3 regions of the Kocuria rhizophila DC2201 genome follow, and region 2 is predicted to be linked to each of the others. Evidence: riboswitches for the same ligand, from Rfam matches in the RefSeq annotation. Region 2 holds a riboswitch; each other region holds the start of a gene.
What was found. Region 2 has a riboswitch for S-adenosylmethionine ahead of KRH_RS08180 (bifunctional o-acetylhomoserine/o-acetylserine sulfhydrylase). Riboswitches for the same ligand answer to the same signal wherever they lie in the genome.
Positions count from the first base shown of each region.

Region 1 (2,258 bases), 510 kb from region 2:
CGTCCGGGCGGTTGAAGGTGTACAGGTGGAAGCCGGCGCAGCCGAGGTCCAGGAGGTCGTCGATCAGGGTCAGCGTGGCGGCGGTGCCCCGGTGCCGCAGCTCGTCCGGGGAACCCGCGGTGAGGAACCGGGTGAGCCGCTCGGGCACGGGCACACCGGTGATCTCCGTCATCCGCTGCAACCGTTTCGGGTTGGTCAGCGGCATCAGGCCGGCCACCACGGGAATGTGGATCCCCTCGGAGCGTGCCCGCTCGAGGAACGCGGCGTAGTCCTCGGGCTCGTACAGCACCTGCGTGATCGCGTAGTCAGCGCCGGCCTCCTGCTTCTCCCACAGGGAGGCCAGGTCCGCCTCGAAGTCGCGGCCGCGCGCGGGGGAGGGGTAGCACGCCACCGACACGGACAGCGGCCGGGTGCCGGGGCGGAAGCCGTCCCCGAAACGACGCCGCTCGACGTCGCGGATGAGCCGCACCAGCTCCGAGGCCCGGCCGATCCCCCCGGGAGGGGTCACCCACTCACCCGCACCCAGGGGCGGGTCCCCGCGCAGTGCGAGGAGGTCCCGCACGCCGTCGTCCAGCAGATGCTCCACGGAGCGCTCCAGTCCGGCGCGGTCCGTGCCGCCGCACGTGAAGTGCGCCATCACGGGCGTGCGGGTGGTCCGGCGCAGGTGCCGCAGGGCCTCGCGGGAGACACCGCGCCCGCCCGAGTGTCCGTGCGTGACCGAGAAGAAGTCTGGTCCGGCCTGGGCCATGGCGTCGATGCTGCGCCACACGGTGTCCGGGTCCGTGGTGGGGCGCGGGGGGAACACCTCGAACGAGACGAGCGTGGAACGGCGGGGCCGGCGCACCAGCCAGGACGTGCCCGAGGGCGCGGCGCCCGCCGCGGTGAGGTCCTGGTGGACGGCGGTCAGGGGTGCGGACATATGAGAAAACCTCCGGCGGTAGGACGCCGGAGGTCGATTTCCGTGCGCCGTACTTGCCAGCCACGCGGTTGCGTGACGGCCGGATCGTCATCTGGGGCACCCCACTACAGCAGGAGGGTTGCCGCCCGGTTAGCCAGAGCTTTGCACCGGGACTCATGATCCTTTGTTGGCTGCGACAGTAGCACGGGCGGGGAGAGTGTCAAAAGGAGGCCGTGCGGCGTCGTGGGTCGGGGCGGGGGATCAGCGCGGGAGGGCGCCGCGGGTGCTGCCGGTGTGGTGCGGGTCCCGCGTGAAGCCGAGTACGATCCGCTCGGTGTCCAACAGGTCGGAGGAGTCCTCCGGGCCCGGGCACTGGTCCTCGTGGAAGAGCCGCACGAGGGACACGGTCACCGCGCACAGCGTGAACGAACCGGTGGTGACGGCCAGGAAGAACGGGGCATAGGGCGCGTGCACGGACCAGTCCGTGAACAGGAAGGACGCGGTGTAGACGCACGCGGTGAACACGCCGAGCACGGCGGAAAGCTGGTAGAGGCCGTTCTCCAGTCGGTGGTGACGCAGCAGCGGTGTCATGGATCCCTTGCGGTGCAGACGGTGCGGACGGTGTGCCGCGACGACTCGGGGTGACTCCGGAGGACATGAACGAGAACGAGAATGCGCGGGCCGGCAGTGCGCTCATCCTAGCAACCCGGGGTGTCGTCGCACGTGGGGCCGGTGTGGGCCGTTCTGGGGGCGGGGTTGGGCGCGCAACACGTTTTCATGTCTTCGAATGCACTTGGCCGGAGGCGATCCAGCTGTGAGACTCGTCACCATGACGACCTCCCGCGCCCTGCGCTGCCTGTCCGTGGCCACCCTCGTGCTCGCCCTGGGGGCGTGCGGGGCGCCGTCGGGAGGGGACGGTTCTTCTGGGGCCTCGTCCGCCGCGCCGTCGGGGGCCGGGGTCACGAGCGGGGCGACGCCGGGTCGCTCGGGCGACGCCGCGGCGTCGCCGTCCGCCACGAGTGTGCGGCCCAGCCCCTCGCCGGAGGCGGCGCAGGCCGCCGAGCTGACCCAGAGCTTCACCACGCCGGACGGGAGCATCGGGTTCCGCTACCCGCAGGGATGGACGGTGGGCGCACCGGACGCCTCGACGCCCGAGACCAGGGCGTGGCTCCTCAAGGACGCCGAGGGCGCCACCGTACTCATGCTGGCCATCCGGCCGGACGGGCAGATCGCGAGCCCCGTGACACCCACGAGCACCACGTCCCACGGCACCCTGCCCGGCGCGCTGGACTCCCACGGTGACCCCGTGCGCATCGCCGTGGGGCCCTACCCCGGGCAGTCCGCGGGGGCCAACATGCTG
Region 1 is NC_010617.1:2,395,164-2,397,421, reverse strand. Features, by position in the region: gene KRH_RS10335 (methylenetetrahydrofolate reductase) at 1-919, opposite strand, end outside; SAM riboswitch class IV at 964-1,080, opposite strand; gene KRH_RS10330 (hypothetical protein) at 1,160-1,489, opposite strand; gene KRH_RS10325 (hypothetical protein) at 1,728-2,258, shown strand, end outside.
Region 1: another riboswitch for S-adenosylmethionine. It lies ahead of KRH_RS10335 (methylenetetrahydrofolate reductase); the one in region 2 lies ahead of KRH_RS08180 (bifunctional o-acetylhomoserine/o-acetylserine sulfhydrylase).

Region 2 (2,258 bases):
AACCTGGTGATGGGGCTCGTGTTCGTGTGGCTCTACCGCCGCGGTGGGCGGCTCGCCCCGCTGCTGCTCGCCCACTTCCTGCTGGACGCCGTGGGGTTCCTGGTGCCTCAGCTCCTGGGCGGCTGAGCGCCACCGCGGGTACCAACCCGTTTGCTGGCGGGAACCGCGACCACGGGTGAACCGTGGGGCGCGCGGGAGACGCACCGGCCCGCGGGACCGTGCGAGCGGCGTCGTCGTGCCCGGAGGGTGCGGTGGGCGGGATCAGATGGTGACGGGCCCGTCCGGCGTGTCGAAGGAGACGGCCATGAGACCCGGGGTGCCGTTCGGGGCGCTCCAGGTGACGTCCAGCGAGTGCAGGACGTCCTCCACCGGCCCGCCCAGCCAGTCCGTGACGCGCTCCGGGGATCCGGCGATCTCCATGCCCGTGAGGCGCACGTCCGTGATCCGCGCCCGGGAGGGGTGCATCTCGTCCTCGGAGTCGAAGTGGATCATGAACGGCAGCTGCGGGTCCGAGATCAGGCCCTTGACGCCGATCTGGTGCCACTGCAGCTGACGGCCGTCCGGGAAGATGCGCCCGCCCGGCACGGCGGGGCGCCCCAGCTTCTGCTCGAACGGTGCGAGGTCCGGGACCTCCACGACCCACCCGAGCCAGCCGCCACCGGCCTCCGAGCGGGCACGCACGGCCTGGCCGAACGGCGCCTTGTCCGCGGCGGGGTGCTCCAGGACGGTCACGACCTCCACGTACTGGTGGTCGGTCAGCGGCAGGATCATGTTCCGGGTGCCGAAGCGGGGATGGACCCCGCCCTTCACCGGCTCGATCCCCAACCGGTCCGCGATGCGTTCGGTGGTGGCCTCCAGGCCGTCCGGCTGTGCTGCGAAGGAAACGTGGTCCAGCTTCATGCTGTCATCGTGGCACCCGTCACACGGGCCTCCAAATCGGTGGGTGCAACACTGCGGACACCGGACTTGACGTGGCAGCGGCCGGGTTCCCAGACTGGAGGTCTAGGTCACGAGAGTCAGCGTCAAGCCCCAGCTTGCTGACCGGCAACCCTCCCACCGCGGCGGGGTGCCCTGGGTGAAGACCTGGCCGGGACGTCGTCCGACGCCCACGGCAAGCGCGGGCCACCGGTCGCCCGTTCGTGCGGGCACCGTGCGGACGGTCGCCTGGCCCCTGATCCTTCCGAGAAGGCGAATGGCCATGAGCACAGCACCCACCCCCGACAACCCCCAGGACTGGGCGTTCGAGACCCGCCAGATCCACGCGGGCCAGAACCCTGACCCCGTGACGGGTTCGCGGGCGCTGCCCATCCACCAGACCTCGTCCTTCGTGTTCCCTGATGCGGACACGGCCGCCGCGCGGTTCGCGCTGCAGGACATGGGCCCCATCTACTCCCGCCTGACCAACCCCACCACGGAGGTGGTGGAGAAGCGCATCGCCTCCCTGGAGGGCGGCGTCGGCGCGCTGATGGTCTCCTCCGGGCAGGCCGCGGCCACGCTCGCGGTGCTCAACCTGGGCGGGGCGGGAACCCACGTGGTGGCCAGCCCGTCCCTCTACGGCGGCTCCTACAACCTGCTCAAGCACACGCTGCCGCGGTTGGGCGTGGAGACCACGTTCGTGGCGGACCCGGACGACCCCCAGCAGTGGCGTGACGCCGTGCGGCCCACCACCGTGGCGTTCTTCGGGGAGATGATCCCCAACCCTCGCAACGACGTCCTGGACGTGGAGACCGTTGCCGGGATCGCCCACGAGGCCGGGGTGCCGCTGATCGTGGACAACACCGTGGCCACCCCGTACCTGGTGCGGCCCGTCGAGTGGGGTGCGGACATCGTGCTGCACTCGGGCACCAAGTTCCTGGGCGGGCACGGCACCGCGATCGGCGGGTTCATCGTGGACGCCGGGCGCTTCGACTACGGCGCGGACCCGGAGCGCTTCCCCGGCTTCAACCAGCCGGACCCCACGTACAACGGCCTGGTGTACGCGCGGGATCTGGGGGAGGGCGGAGCCTTCGGCGTCAACCTGTCCTACGTGCTCAAGGCCCGTGTGCAGCTGCTGCGTGACCTGGGCGCGTCCATCTCCCCGTTCAACGCCTTCCTCATCGAGCAGGGGATCGAGACCCTGTCCCTGCGCGTCGAGCGCCACGTGACCAACGCCCAGCGGGTGGCGCAGTGGCTCCAGTCCCGCCCCGAGGTGCGCTCGGTGTCCTACGCGGGGCTGCCGTCCTCGCCGTGGCACGAGCGCGCGCGGAAGTACGCACCGC
Region 2 is NC_010617.1:1,880,520-1,882,777, reverse strand. Features, by position in the region: gene KRH_RS08190 (CPBP family intramembrane glutamic endopeptidase) at 1-126, shown strand, start outside; gene KRH_RS08185 (VOC family protein) at 262-900, opposite strand; SAM riboswitch class IV at 1,006-1,124, shown strand; gene KRH_RS08180 (bifunctional o-acetylhomoserine/o-acetylserine sulfhydrylase) at 1,199-2,258, shown strand, end outside.

Region 3 (2,258 bases), 1.1 Mb from region 2:
CGATGAGGTCCCGCGGGATCCCGGAGAGTCCGAAACCGCCCACCGCGAGCGTCATCCCGTCCCGCAGGGTCTCCGCCAGCAGCCCGGCGACGTCCTCTCTGACCTTGGACATGCCCACCCTTTCGCGTTGCCTGCACATGTGATCCGCATCTCAGCGTAGACGGTCCGCGTCCCGGCTGCCGAAAGCGTGGCACGGCAGGCGCGCGGGCGGCGTCGTCTCAGGAGGCGGTCCAGCCGCCGTCCATGGCGTAGGAGGAGCCCGTGACCATCCCGGCGGACGGGCCCGCGAGGAACGCGATCAGCTCCGCGACCTCCTCGGGCTCCACGAGGCGCTTGATGGCCGACTCGGTGAGCATGATCTTCTCGACCACCTGCTCCTCCGGGATGCCGTGCGTGGCCGCCTGGTCCTTGATCTGCTTGTCCACCAGCGGGGTGCGCACGTAGCTGGGGTTCACGCAGTTGCTCGTGACGCCGTGCGGCGCGCCCTCCAGGGCCACCGCCTTGGACAGCCCCTCCAGGCCGTGCTTGGCGGCCACGTACGCGGCCTTGTACGGCGAGGCCCGCAGCCCGTGCACCGAGGACACGTTGACGATCCGGCCCCAGCCCTGCTCGTACATGTGCGGCAGGGCCGCGCGGATCAGCAGGAACGGGGACTCCAGCATGAGCGTGAGGATCCTGTGCAGGTCCGCGGGCTCCACGTCCTGGAGGGGCGAGACCTTCTGGATGCCCGCGTTGTTGACCAGCACGTCCACGTCCAGGCGCAGCCGCGCCAGCGCGGCGGTGTCCGTGAGGTCCACAGCCCAGGCTTCACCGCCCACCTCGTCCGCGAGACGCGCGGCGGCGTCGTGGTCGATGTCCGCGACCACCACGTGCGCACCGCGCGCGGCGAGCGCCCGGACGGCCGCCGCACCGATGCCGCTGGCACCTCCGGTGACGAGTGCCTTCTTCTCCTGCAGAGACTGTTCGGTCATGCGCGGACTCCTCGGGGACGGCGGCCTGGTTCCCGGACGGTGGCCCGGGTCACTCCAGGGTACGCAGGCCCGTGATTCGCCCGACCACCCGTGCGTGAGGTTGGATGGGCGGACACCCGGTGACGGGTGCCCATCCAGAGCGGCTCAGAGATCTGGCTCGATCACGCCGCAGCAACCGGGTCACACCCGGTGCTAATGCCAGAACCGATGGAAAGGATCAGCACAGCCATGCCCTTGAACACCGATCGCATCCAGACCACCCACGTGGGGTCCCTCCCCCGCACGCCGCAGTTGCTCGAGGCCAACAACCGCTTCCAGGCCGGGGAGATCGACCTGGCGCAGTTGGGTGAGGCGCTGGACGCCGGGGTGATCGACGTCGTGCGCAAGCAGCGGGAGATCGGCCTGGACATCGTCAATGACGGCGAGTACGGCCACACCACGTCCGGCGCCGTGGATTACGGGGCCTGGTGGAACTACTCGTTCCACCGCCTGGGCGGGCTGACCCCCACGGACGAGGACCGCTGGCAGACGGCGGAGACGCTGCGCTCGTCGCCGGGCAACATCGTGCTCACGAGCTTCCCGGACCGCCGCGACCGCTCCAAGTTCCGGGAGGCCTACGAGGATCCCACGGCCGGGGTCCTGGCCCACCGCGCAAGCGTGTCCCAGCCGAAGATCACGGGCCCGCTGACCTACACGGGTCAGGAAGCCGTGGCCGGTGACATCCGCCGGATCAAGGAGGCCATGGCCGAGACCGGGGCCACGCAGGGGTTCGTGGCAGCGCTGTCCCCCGGCTCGTGCGCGCGCGTGAAGAACGAGTACTACGCGAGCGACGAGGAACTGGTCTACGCGTGCGCGGACGCGATGCGCGAGGAGTACAAGGCCATCACGGACGCCGGGTTGATCGTGCAGATCGACGACCCCTCGATCGCCGAGTCCTGGGACCAGATCAACCCCGAGCCCACAGTGGAGGACTACCTGGCCTTCACCCAGCTGCGCGTGGACGCCCTGAACTACGCGCTGCGCGACCTGCCCGAGGAGCAGATCCGCTTCCACCTGTGCTGGGGTTCGTGGCACGGCCCGCACACCACCGACCTCGAGTTCAAGTACCTCGTGGACCTCATGCTCACCATCCGCGCGCAGGGCTACAGCTTCGAGGCGTCCAGCCCGCGCCACGGCCACGAGTGGAAGGTGTGGACGGACCACCAGCTGCCCGAGGGCAAGGTGGTCTACCCCGGTTTCGTCTCCCACTCGACCAACGTGGTGGAGCACCCCGAGCTCGTGGCGGAC
Region 3 is NC_010617.1:257,260-259,517, reverse strand. Features, by position in the region: gene KRH_RS01135 (CoA transferase subunit A) at 1-112, opposite strand, end outside; gene KRH_RS01130 (3-hydroxybutyrate dehydrogenase) at 219-971, opposite strand; SAM riboswitch class I at 1,099-1,185, shown strand; gene KRH_RS01125 (cobalamin-independent methionine synthase II family protein) at 1,200-2,258, shown strand, end outside.
Region 3: another riboswitch for S-adenosylmethionine. It lies ahead of KRH_RS01125 (cobalamin-independent methionine synthase II family protein); the one in region 2 lies ahead of KRH_RS08180 (bifunctional o-acetylhomoserine/o-acetylserine sulfhydrylase).